One region of the Lysinibacillus sp. SGAir0095 genome, then DNA from elsewhere that is predicted to be linked to it. Evidence: riboswitches for the same ligand, from Rfam matches in the RefSeq annotation. Region 1 holds a riboswitch; each other region holds the start of a gene.

Region 1 (3,152 bases):
AAGAGGGATTCCTGTTTAACCGTTACAAAAGCATCACCAGCAATCAATGCACTATCTGTTTCCCTAAAGAAGGAAACATGTCCAGGAGAATGCCCAGGTGTATGCACCCATTTCCAATCCTTTAGCACCGGGATTGAACCATCACTAGGCAAAGGTTTTACATGGTGTCCTAAATTGATTGGCTCGTTCGGAAAATAAGGAGAAATCCTTGCAATAAGTCCACCTTCCACGCTTGAGTCAGCTTCAGGATAGCTCTTTTGCCCTGTTAAATATGGAATTTCTAATTCATGGGCATAAACGGGGACATTCCAATGCTCGACTAACTCGATTATTGCCCCTACATGATCAAAATGCCCATGGGTTAACACAATGCCGTTTGGACGTGCATTTGATCCGAAGCGCTTTTCAGCTTCTTTAATAATCGTATTAACGGATTTGGGCATCCCTGCATCAACTAAAGTCCACCCTGTCGGATTGTTCGGTTCGCCAATCATACACAAATTGACAACCTGAACAGTAAATGAATAAATATCAGGCATAATCTCTTGACCTTTTCCACTAGAAACTGATGACATAGGAATATATTTATAATCCTCACCATAATTCATTTGTTCAGACAAATTTTTGCCTCCTTCCAATAGTATTTTTTCTATAAAAATAATCCCTATTCATTCCAAAATGATAAAAACCCACAATATTTGGGGATAAGTAGTTTTAGGAGACTTTGATAAACCAGAAAAAGTTTGATGAGATCCATCGACTATTGGAAAAAATTAAATTCATACAGTGGTTTGCCCACAAAAAAACCATGTGTTTCAAACACATGGCTCACTTGTTAAATATGGAACTCAATTGTATCTTCTACATAGTGCCAATCAAATGGAGTTTCTTGGTATACATAATAGTTTAACCAATTGTAGAAAAGAAGATATGAATGGGCACGCCAACTATTTTTAGGCGTATTCTTTGGATCATTATTCGGGAAGTAATTCACAGGAATGTCTACCGTGTCCCCTTTTTCTACATCACGTGCATATTCATCCGCCAATGTTGTCGCATCGTATTCTAAATGGCCAGTAATCATAATATGCTTTGTGTCTTTTGATTGTACGATGAAGGGACCCGCTTCTTCTGAATAGCTAAGTAACAGTAAATCTGGATGATTTTGTACTTCCTCTAGCGAAACAGAAGTATGACGAGAATGCGGTGCAACATATTCATCGCTAAATCCACGCACTAAGTCAACTGTTAGGTCAGTAATGACATGGGAATAAACACCCGAGCATTTTTTAGGAAGCTCGAACTTCCCGATATTGAAATGTTTATATAGGGCAGCCTGCGCTCCCCAACAAATATACATACAGGAAGTAACATTAAGTTGAGCCCAGTCCATGATTTGGGATATTTCTTCCCAATAACTAACCTCTTCAAATTCCATTCGTTCCACTGGTGCTCCTGTAATTATCATCCCATCAAAACGCCGGTGCTTTATTTCATGAAAAGTTTTGTAAAAAGTATCTAGATGTGATCTTGATACATTTCTTGAAGCATACGTAGCTGTGTTTAGAAATGTCACGTTTGTTTGTAATGGTGTGTTCCCTAAAAGGCGTAATAACTGTAGCTCCGTTTTTTCTTTTTCAGGCATCAAGTTACACACTAAGATGTTTAATGGTCGGATTTGTTGTGTACTTGCACGGTCTTCTTCCATGACGAAAATTTTCTCTTTACGCAATATTTCTCCTGCAGGCAAATTCTTTGGTATATTGATAGGCATTCTTGTTCCCCCATTTCTTAACATGCCGAATTCATCTAAATCAGACAAATAAAAAACCTCTCATTCCAGCGTGAGAATGAGAGGGTATTAGTTATACGCGCACTCTTATCTCCCAAGACATAAGTCTTGCTGGAATTAGCACCTTTCTAACGATGTTAGAGGTTGCTGAAGCTTCATTGGGCCATATCCCTCTGCTTCTCTTGATAAGATAGATGAAATTATTTAAATATTAACATAGAGAATAAATATTTGCAATATTCCATATTTCTATTTTATAAATTAATATTACATTTTTGAAATCAAAAGAATTTTCCTATTGTCGTGTCAATTTATCTCGCCATGTTGATTTGTCAGTTTCTTGGATGAGTTGCTCTAAAGTTTCATCCCATTTGCTCGTTAAAGTATTCCATACGCGAGTAGAAAATAAATCTTTTACTTCATCATAAAGCAAAAATTCGATACATGGCACATCATTGACTTGGACATTTTCTACAGAATCGATAGATGTGATAAAAAGTTTTGCTTGTTCTTCCTCAGGTTCTTCAATTTCTTCTTTTTGAGACTGCAGCTCCTTGATCACAAGGTGATCCTCAAAGCTTAACTCAGTATCTTGTACTTGATAACGGAAAATTTTCTCTGGAAAATCTTCAAATTCGAGAACTTCTTCTATATCGCCCTTTAAAAAACTTCTATGAGTCGGGCTATAAAGAAGCTCGGTTGAAGTTCCATCCTGCTCCTCTTCAAAAACTCCATTCTCAAACTGTTTCTGCCCTTTTTCCGTTAATAGGAAGTAGTCATCTACTTTTGCAATTAGGTTGGTCTTTTGCATTTTTGATAACAAATCCTCTACAAAAAGTTGTTCTACCAGGAGAATTTCACTAATTTGTTCAGCACTTTCAAATTTTGTATCTTTCAGTGAAAGAAAAAGCATTTTCATTAGAATATCCATTTTTGTTCGAATGACTGGTTTATAGGTGACATTTAAGGTATGCACCGGAACACACCAAGTATCAGATTGAAGTATTGAAACTTCCGTTTTTTGTGTAAGTTCTAACTCAAGCGATTTCTGTAAGGAATGTAGTTCCATTTTTCCTCCTTAAATTTACGAAATGTAACTCTCGATTGTATTTCGATAACCGTCTTGGGACTTCACAGTATTTAATAGTGTTTTATACATTTTGCGAGTTTCTTCTTTTTTCGGACGATTCACAAACATTTCTGTACTTCCAATTAATACAAGTAATTCTCTTGCTCGCGATAAAGCAACATTTAAACGACGATAATCTTTGGCAAATCCGATATCACCATATTTATTATCATTATTACGAACCATACTCACCAAAATCACATCCATCTCCATCCCCTGGAATTTATCGAC
Region 2 (3,152 bases), 900 kb from region 1:
TTGATCAAAAGACCGCTTGTGACAGATGGAGAAAAAGTTACTTTAGGCTTTAAAGAGTCTGACTTCATCGAATCTTGGAAATAAAGCCATACTCTATCTTGTTTTTGGTTATGAAATATGTCAAACTTATCATGTATGAATTACATATATTTGGAGGGGTTTTTAGTGAGCACACCGAAAGATTTACGTTACTCTAAAGAACACGAATGGGTAAAAGTTGAAGATGGAAAAGTACGCATTGGAATTACACACTTTGCACAATCTGAACTTGGCGATATTGTATTCGTTGAACTTCCACAAGTTGGCGACGAAATTCAATTAAACGAACCATTCGGTAGTGTGGAATCTGTAAAAACAGTTTCAGAACTATACGCACCAATTTCAGGTAAAGTGGTTGAAATCAATAGCGAGCTTGAAGATAGTCCAGAATTTGTAAATGAATCACCTTATGAACAAGCTTGGATGATAGTAATTGAACCGGCTGATCTTTCAGAAGTGGAAGCTTTATTAACTCCTGAGCAATATGATGAATTAATTGACGCATAATATGAATATGATATAAAAAGAAAACGCCAGAAAACCACTGGCGTTTTTTTTACAATCTAAATATAATAAATAACCATATCTTTTATTTCACTGATCATTTGTAGACAGTCTCACAAAATCAGTGAGAAAAGACATCGATTTTCACTAATGAAAACCGTGCTTTTCAATCATTATCCTTATGCATATTTGAAGACGTTATTTAGCTGTGTTACTACAAATCGTGGGGTGAAGCAAATGATAGTTGATAAGTGTATAATTGTTGAGGGTCGATCGGATAAGTTAAACATTGCACCAATCTTTGCTGAGGATGTTAAAATTATTTGTACGAATGGTACGATTAGTGAGGATGCCTTATTAGATCTTCTGGAACCATTTGAAGAATGTAAACTCTATACGTTATTTGATGCGGATAATTCAGGAGAAAAGTTGAGAAAGCTAACAAAAAGAATTTATTCTGAGGCTGTTCATCTTTTCATACCTCGAACATATATCGAAGTGGCGAATGCTCCTAAAAAAGTGTTGGCAAATTTGTTAAGTGATGCCAAATTCTCGGTGCATAAGCAATATTTATCTTCATCAATTGAGACGTAAATAGTTGTATTATTACCTAAACGAACGAGTAGGATGATGGTTAATGAAAGAATGGACAATTGAAAATTGGGCGCAACAACAGGAGAAAAATTCCTTAGTTGCCTTTTATCTATATACGCCGATGTGTGGAACTTGTGCTGTCGCATCGAAAATGATGGATGTTATCGAAAACCTTTTGCCAGATTTACCTCTAGGCAAGGCAAATATTAATTACTTAGGAAATTTAGCAATGGATTATCAAATTGAAAGTGTTCCATGTTTACTAATCAGTGAAAATGGAAATGTCGAAAAAGTATATGCTTTCCAATCTGTACCATTCCTCTATGAGAAGTTGAAAAAAAGTGTTGACGCATAGAGAACTAACATGGTAAAGTAACATCCATAATCTAAAATTTAATATCGTAACTCTTATAAAGAGCGGTGGAGGGAAGTGCCCTATGAAGCCCGGCAACCATCACATTTTGTGAAAAGGTGCCAAGTCACGCGAAGTGGATACTTTGGAAGATAAGAGAACGGTTAACGTAAACAATACAGTTACGTTCCCTTCTACTTGTCTTGGTAGAAGGGATTTTTTGTTTTCAAATAATTGCTAGATTATAAATTTCACAATCGCTAAATGGGTAAACTGAAAATACCTTCAAGTATAGATATAAGAATACATAGTTACGGTTCGCTATAGAACGCATAGTAAGGAGTCGCATATGATTGAACTTAAAGACATATCGAAAATATATAAAACAAAAAATGGAGAGATAACAGCTGTCAAGGATGTTAATTTATCCATTAACAAAGGTGAAATATTTGGAATTATCGGTTATAGTGGCGCAGGAAAAAGTACAATGATTCGTTTACTTAACGGTCTGGAAAAACCTTCCACAGGGACGGTAGAAGTGAATGGTCAGGTAATTTCTTCTATTTCAGGTTCGCTGCTTCGCCAAGCAAGACAAAAAATCAGTATGATTTTCCAGCATTTCAATCTGCTATGGTCGCGTACAGTTGCAGAGAACATTGCTTTTCCATTAGAAATTGCAGGAGTTTCGAAGGCAGAACGAACAAAACGTGTGAAAGAGTTAATCGATTTGGTTGGTTTAACTGGAAGAGAGAATGCTTACCCATCTCAATTATCGGGTGGTCAAAAGCAGCGTGTGGGGATTGCAAGAGCCCTTGCAAATAATCCGGAAGTATTGCTTTGCGATGAGGCAACAAGTGCCCTTGATCCAGAAACAACGGATGCAATTTTGGAATTATTGCTAGACATCAATAAGCGTCTCGGGCTAACGATTGTACTTATTACACATGAAATGCATGTCATTCGCAAAATTTGTCGACGTGTAGCGGTAATGGAAGCTGGACAAGTAGTTGAATCGGGAGAAGTGCTACAGGTCTTCCAAAATCCACAAGCTGAAATCACTAAGAATTTCGTGATGCAGGTTTCTGGAACAAAAGAATCCAAGGAATCAATCGAGCAAATTCTAGTCAACTACCCAACAGGGAAACTAGTGAAACTGACGTTTATTGGGAATAAAACGGAACAGCCAGTCATTTCACAAATTATTAAGGAATTTGATGTTGAAGTGAATATTGTTCACGGAAATATTACACAAACTACAAGTGGCCCATATGGAACATTAATTGTACAAATCGATGGGAAACCAAATCAGGTTGAAGAAGCATTTAAACTTTTAGAGACGAGAGAAATTCAAGCGGAGGTGATTGACCATGTTTAATCAATTATTTCCGAATGTTGATTGGGTAAAATTGTGGGAAGCTACCTACGAGACATTATATATGACGGTAATTTCTACAGGAGTAACCTTTGTACTTGGACTAGCAATTGGAATATTGCTGTTTTTGACAAGCCCACACCAAATTTGGGCAAATAAAATGGTTAATTTATTAACAGGATCTCTTGTTAATATATTCAGATCTATCCCATTTATCGTATTAATTATTCTTTTAATTCCGTTTACAAAATTCCTGCTTGGAACAATCCGAGGAGTTGAGGCAGCATTACC
Region 3 (3,152 bases), 1.5 Mb from region 1:
ACGGGTTAATAATAAATTTTCATTGCACCCCTCTAACTCTTCTCCACCAAAATCCTCAGCCGTTAGATTTTCCTGCTGCAGCATCGTCCCCATTGCACCATCGATAATTAATATCCTCTTTTGTAATTGTTCTTCTATCCGATGGTTATACATTCGCTTTGACCCCTTTGTTTTGCTCATCAAGTTGATTGATATATTGCATTAATTGTATTGTCATTTCGTATCTAATAAATGGTGTGATTAAATAAATTCCGTTAAAATACTTTGCCGCTGTATCAAGTAGCTCTTTTGCAATTGCAATCCCTTCAGCTGCCTCTTTTACTTTGTCTCCATCACAAGCCTTCATTCTTTCTAATACTTCCTCAGAAAGTTTAATACCCGGCACTTCATGATGTAAGAACTCCGCACTACGGTAGCTCGTTAAAGGCATAATCCCTATATAGATCGGTGCTGAAAGGTGTTTCGTCGCTTCATAAATTTCTTCGATTTTTTCTATTGTATAAACCGGTTGAGAAATAAAATAATCTGCTCCATGCTCAATTTTCTTTTCTAGTCGTGCAACTGCTCGATCAAGTACCCGAACATTTGGATTGAAGGCAGCAGCGACAGAGAAGTTTGCTTTTTTGCGCAACGGTTTACCAGAGAAAGAGATTCCTTCATTTAATTGTTTAATTAACGAGATCAGCTCCATGGAAGACACATCATAAACACTTGTCGCACCCGGAAAATCCCCTACTTTTGTTGGGTCTCCAGTGACAGCTAAAATATCGTGAAAACCAAGTGCGTTTAACCCCATTAAGTGTGATTGTAAACCGATTAGATTCCGATCACGGCATGTTATATGCGGCATTACACGGATTCCATGCTGCAGCTTCAAAATAGAGCCCATCGCGATATTACTGATCCGAGGAGATGCTAATGAATTATCCGCCATCATAATAATGTCGGCACCTTCGCTATAAAGTAATTTTGCACCTTCCACGAAAGCTTCAATCTCTAAATGTCTTGGTGTATCCAGCTCAACAATGACAGAACGTTCCCGTTTTACCTTCTCATGAAGTGGCTCCAAAATACTCGGTTCCGCCTCTTGGATGAAGATTTCTTTTTGTACTACTGCATCCTTCACTTTAATAGGATCTAAACTCTTCAGAAGCTTTTTTGCTGCTTCAATATGCTTTGGAGTTGTACCACAGCATCCACCAATTAGTCGAACACCTTGATTTCTAAGCCTTACAGCTGCTCTTGCAAAATAATCTATTTCTGATTCATAAATAACTCGCCCCTCTTCGATATCTAGCAAAGACGCATTCGGGTAAGCAGATAAAAATGCTTTGTCCGGTAGTTCTACCCCTTCAAAAGCTTGAATGGTATGATGAGGGCCTAAGCGACAATTGACTCCAACAATATCTGCCCCAAGGTCTTGCAGCACTTTAAGAGCATCATTTAGATTCATCCCATTTACCAAAATTCCAGGTTCATGCATCGATACTTGTGCAATGATTGGTAACGATGTTTCCTTACGAAGCAATTTAATCGTTTCTGATAATTCTTCAAAATCATAATAGGTTTCAAGCAACAGTCCATCTACCTTGCCCTCAATTAAGATTTTCGCTTGTTCTTTGATTGCTGCTAGTATTTCTTCAAGTGTTACATCACTTTTACGAACACCACGTATTGCCCCAATCGACCCAAGGATAAATTGGTTCCCTGTCCCTACTGCATTTTTGGCAATGGAAAGTGCTGCCTCATTAATTTCTATCACTTTATCTTCCAAACCATAGCGTGCAAGTTTAATAGCATTTGCTCCGTATGTATTTGTTTGAATAACATCCGCTCCAGCCGTGATATATTCATGATGGATTTTTTCAATCAAATCCGGTCTTATTATATTCATTTCTTCATGGCAATTATCTAAGCCATATGCATACAACAAAGTCCCCATCGCTCCATCAGCTGTTAATACCTTTGACTTTAACGCTTCCAGTAGTCCCATACCGCACACCCCTTATAAATTCAAAAATTTCAGTTTCTTTCATCTGTGAAAATCTAAATTTTTCTCCAATATAAAAAGCCTTCTTACGAGAAGAAGGCTTGAGTCATCATTTTTTGATATCCTTCTCATCTTCCGACTTACGCCAGCTGGATTTAGCACCTTACTTTTAAGTTGGTTGCTGAAGCTTCATCGGGCCAGTCCCTCTGCTTCTCTTGATAAGAGTCTTATTTAGTTTTTAATATGTTAAATCGTATCATATCTTTAAATAACCTTTTCGTCAATATGTTTTCTGATTTTTGAGAAATTACTTCACTTTTGTATTGAGGCTAAACTACCGAGAACTTTATCAGCTGTATGTTTGCCATTTTCAATACAAGCCCCGATTCCTACACCAAAATAAGAGCATCCTGCAATATAGAGATTTGGATAATTTGAATCCAGGTCGACTAATAAAGAGTCCAAAGCTTCCTTATGAGCTAAATCATATTTCGGCATCTTCTCTATCCATTTCGCTAAATTCACTACTATCGGTATCTCTTCTATATTTAGACTTAGCTTCACATCCTCCAATGCAACCCTCGTCAATTCCTCATCTGACATAGCCGCTAGCTCTTCATATCTCGGATTCGTATTCTTGTAGAATAATCTTACAAGCAAATTACCATCTTCAGAAGTGTGCTTCCATTTCCGGCTTGTCCAAGTAGATGCATTACAAACTAGATCACTATTATGCGAAACGATAAACCCTGTCCCGTCCGCAGGTAAAATAGAATCAGGAAGGTCGAAGCCTAAATATATTGTCAAAGCTGATGCATTCGTAAACTTACTTAAGTTCGCATCCATTTCTTCATCATTTAAAACACTTCGAACAACGTTATTCGGAACTGCTAGTACAACCACATCCGCTTGAACAATCTCTCCATTGGAGAAGCTCACTTCGTAAAGAGTACCCGTTTTCTTCACACTCGTTGTCTCGGTATTTTTATAGTATTCGACTTCTGGAAGAAGCTCCTCTAAACGATTGATTAGAGACGAGAGTCCGTTTTTGAAGGAAATAAATTTTTTATTTGCTGCCTTTTCGAATTGTTCTTTATTCGCTTCAAAGCCCTTCATGATGCTACCGTACTTATTTTTATAATCCACTAAATAAGGTAAAGTC
Region 4 (3,152 bases), 1.8 Mb from region 1:
AAAGGAGCTCAGGCGGGTTTTTAGAGATTGCATTTTCTGCGACGAAAGCAAAAGCGCCAGTCGCAAAAAGGAGCTCAGGCGGGTTTTTAGAGATTGCATTTTCTGCGACGAAAGCAAAGCGACAATCGCAAAAAAAGCAGAACTCAGGTTTTCGAAAGATCGCTATCGCTTCTTCTTAAAAGCAGCTGTAACTTTTGGTTCCGTCCCGAGTCGCATACGGTTGATGTTCTCGATATGAAGATAAAGTGCGATTAATAATAAAGTCAGTGTAATAATGAATGGCCCAATTGTTGGTTCGATTAAAAGTGCAGTGACTGCGAATATAATATATAAAATACCAACGCCAATAAGTAAATAATTTGTTAAAAGCGATGTAATCACAAAAGCAAGTACAGCAATTAATCCCAATTTCCAATTCAGTGCAATAAAAATGCCAATTAAAGAAGCAGTACCTTTTCCACCGCGAAACCTCATATGAATTGGGAAGTTATGGCCAAGGATTACTGCTGCACCAGTAAGGTATAGTAAAAGTGAAGTCTGATTAAGGGTAAAGGATTCAAAGTTAACTAAGTAGAGACGTATGAATACAATTGCTACTATTCCTTTTCCAATGTCGATTAAAGCAACAAGAACACCATATTTCCAACCTAATGACAGGGTTGCATTTGATGCTCCTGCATTCCCATGTCCAACTTCTTTCAGGTTTACGCCTGAAAGTAATTTAGCAATATTAGAGCCATGAATGCAGCCAATTAGATAACCTGCTAATAATATAAAGATAATGGCATAAAGCAAAATGAAAACTCCCTTCAAAGTATGCTTTTTACAATATACTCTATGATTATATAAGATGTTTCAAATATTTTCGAAATATTTTAAAAATGCAGTTGACATAGTAGATTACTATGCTTTATAGTTTCTATAACGATGGAACATGAATCAAATACCTTTATCCAGAGAGGCGGAGGGACTAGGCCCTACGATGCCCAGCAACCAGCGATTACGCAAAGGTGCTAATTCCTACAGATTTTGATTAGATCTGAGAGATAAGGGGAGGAAAAATTGCAACTTTGCAGCCCTCTTCTTAGAAGAGGGCTTTTGTTTTTCCATAAGGTCCTCCTCATTAGTTAGATCACCCCATCGATTCTATTTTAGGAGGAGAAAACATGTCACAGCAACGACCGGAAACACAATTGCTTCATGGAGGGCAAAAGCCAGATCCAGTAACAGGAGCAATCGCAGTACCCATTTACAGAACAACGGCTTATGCTTTTGAAAACACTGAGCATGCACGAAAGCTTTTTGCACTAGAACAAACGGGTAACATCTATTCACGTATTATGAACCCAACTGTCGATGTTTTTGAAAAACGTGTGGCTTTACTTGAAGGTGGAACAGCTGCAGTTGCGTTATCTTCAGGTGCAGCGGCCATTGCTTTTTCTATCTTGAATATTGCTGGTACAGGAGATGAAATTGTTTCAGCAGGATCGCTTTATGGTGGTACCTATAACTTATTTGCGAATACATTGCCACGCTATGGTATTACAACGGTATTTGTAGATGAGAGTAACCCTGAAAATTTTGAAGCGGCCATTACGGACAAAACAAAAGCAATTTATGCAGAAACAGTGGGTAATCCAAGCTTAAACATTTTAGATATCGAGCGAGTAGCGGAAATTGCTCATGCGCATGGACTTCCGTTAATCATCGATAATACTTTCCCATCCCCATATGGATCGAATCCAATCGACTTTGGAGCAGATGTTGTGGTACATTCAGCAACTAAATGGATTGGTGGTCATGGTACAACAATTGGAGGTGTCGTAGTAGATGCCGGTAAGTTTGACTGGACAAGCGGACGCTTCCCGGGATTCACTGAACCAGATGAGTCTTACCACGGCATACGTTACGGCATTGATACAGCAGGGGCTGCTTTTGCAACAAAGTTGCGGGTTCAATTATTACGCGACTTCGGTCCAACTCTAAGTGCGGATAGTGCATTTAACTTCCTTCAAGGTTTAGAGACGCTTCATTTGCGTTATACAAAGCATGGAGAAAATGCATTGAAGGTTACAGAATACTTGGAAAACCACCCATTCGTGGAATATGTCAACTATCCAGGCAAGGAAAGCTTCCCATCGCATTCATTAGCGAAAAAATACCTGAAAAATGGTTACGGCTCTATGATTACATTTGGCATCAAAGGTGGCCGTGATGTAGGAAGTAAAGTAATTGACAATGTCCAGCTTTTCTCTCATGTGGCAAACGTAGGGGATGCAAAATCTCTAATTATTCACCCTGCTTCAACAACTCATCAACAACTATCGCAAGAAGAGTTAAAGGTGGCTGGTGTTTCTGAAGAGCTCATTCGCTTGTCAGTTGGCTTAGAGGCTGTAGAAGATATCATTGCAGATTTAGATCAGGCTTTGGAAAAAGCGGTTGAAAATATTGCACAAGCAAACGCCTAATTAGATAGATGGAATTGGTGAAAATGACCTTTCACTCATTTGTGAAATAGGAGAGTTTTCACCAATTTTATCTAATGCCATTCATTCGGTTATGTTGCATCTTAAAACCTAGTAATTCAATTAGTTTTATTGACTTTTAGGTGTTTAATTCATATAATATCTAATATAGAGAAAACTTATCGGAATTAAAATCTATCCCTTGCAGGTTAAATTTTTAATTGGTTTACAGGTTTTCGATACGGTATTACTTAGTAAAAGGAGTGTTGTTAAATGGGAAACATCTATAGTGCGCAAAATATCGCAGCATATTTTATATATGAATTAAATGAAAAAGGTGCCTTTATAAATGCATTTTCACTTCAGCGTTTATTAGCTGGTGTAGATAATCTTTGGCATAAGACATTTGGACATACAGCGTACAAAGAGGAAATTGCAACATTTTCAGAAAGTAATTATTACGTAAAAGAAGTTTTCGAAGCGTACAAAGAGTTTGGAAATCATCACTTGTCAATACCGGCAAAGGAATGGCATTTAGAGTATGGTCAATTCCAGCTTGTTCAGCGCACGTATGGCGTACCCGTCTTTACAACTAAAGAAATGCTGCTAGTTAATAGTGTCATAAATAAATTTAAAAAAATGACCATAAATCAAGCATCCTAGCAATCTCCCATTTAACAACTCCTA

Evidence for each region. A riboswitch is a leader RNA that binds a small molecule or an ion and turns the genes downstream of it on or off. The one in region 1 is predicted to bind S-adenosylmethionine.
Region 2: another riboswitch for S-adenosylmethionine. It lies ahead of C1N55_RS15160 (methionine ABC transporter ATP-binding protein); the one in region 1 lies ahead of metA (homoserine O-acetyltransferase MetA).
Region 3: another riboswitch for S-adenosylmethionine. It lies ahead of C1N55_RS18060 (bifunctional homocysteine S-methyltransferase/methylenetetrahydrofolate reductase); the one in region 1 lies ahead of metA (homoserine O-acetyltransferase MetA).
Region 4: another riboswitch for S-adenosylmethionine. It lies ahead of C1N55_RS01475 (O-acetylhomoserine aminocarboxypropyltransferase/cysteine synthase family protein); the one in region 1 lies ahead of metA (homoserine O-acetyltransferase MetA).

What each region holds. Positions count from the first base shown of each region.
Region 1 covers NZ_CP028083.1:2,142,040-2,145,191, forward strand. The annotation lists gene C1N55_RS10520 (MBL fold metallo-hydrolase) at 1-620, opposite strand, end outside; gene metA (homoserine O-acetyltransferase MetA) at 836-1,774, opposite strand; SAM riboswitch class I at 1,877-1,984, opposite strand; gene C1N55_RS10530 (hypothetical protein) at 2,088-2,861, opposite strand; gene C1N55_RS10535 (DEAD/DEAH box helicase) at 2,877-3,152, opposite strand, start outside.
Region 2 covers NZ_CP028083.1:3,045,627-3,048,778, reverse strand. The annotation lists gene C1N55_RS15180 (arsenate reductase family protein) at 1-84, shown strand, start outside; gene gcvH (glycine cleavage system protein GcvH) at 166-546, shown strand; gene C1N55_RS15170 (toprim domain-containing protein) at 781-1,137, shown strand; gene C1N55_RS15165 (thioredoxin family protein) at 1,181-1,492, shown strand; SAM riboswitch class I at 1,543-1,648, shown strand; gene C1N55_RS15160 (methionine ABC transporter ATP-binding protein) at 1,839-2,864, shown strand; gene C1N55_RS15155 (methionine ABC transporter permease) at 2,857-3,152, shown strand, end outside.
Region 3 covers NZ_CP028083.1:3,677,009-3,680,160, forward strand. The annotation lists gene metH (methionine synthase) at 1-153, opposite strand, end outside; gene C1N55_RS18060 (bifunctional homocysteine S-methyltransferase/methylenetetrahydrofolate reductase) at 146-1,993, opposite strand; SAM riboswitch class I at 2,116-2,215, opposite strand; gene hemG (protoporphyrinogen oxidase) at 2,303-3,152, opposite strand, start outside.
Region 4 covers NZ_CP028083.1:298,370-301,521, forward strand. The annotation lists gene C1N55_RS01470 (glycerol-3-phosphate acyltransferase) at 163-795, opposite strand; SAM riboswitch class I at 947-1,053, shown strand; gene C1N55_RS01475 (O-acetylhomoserine aminocarboxypropyltransferase/cysteine synthase family protein) at 1,167-2,468, shown strand; gene C1N55_RS01480 (hypothetical protein) at 2,739-3,128, shown strand.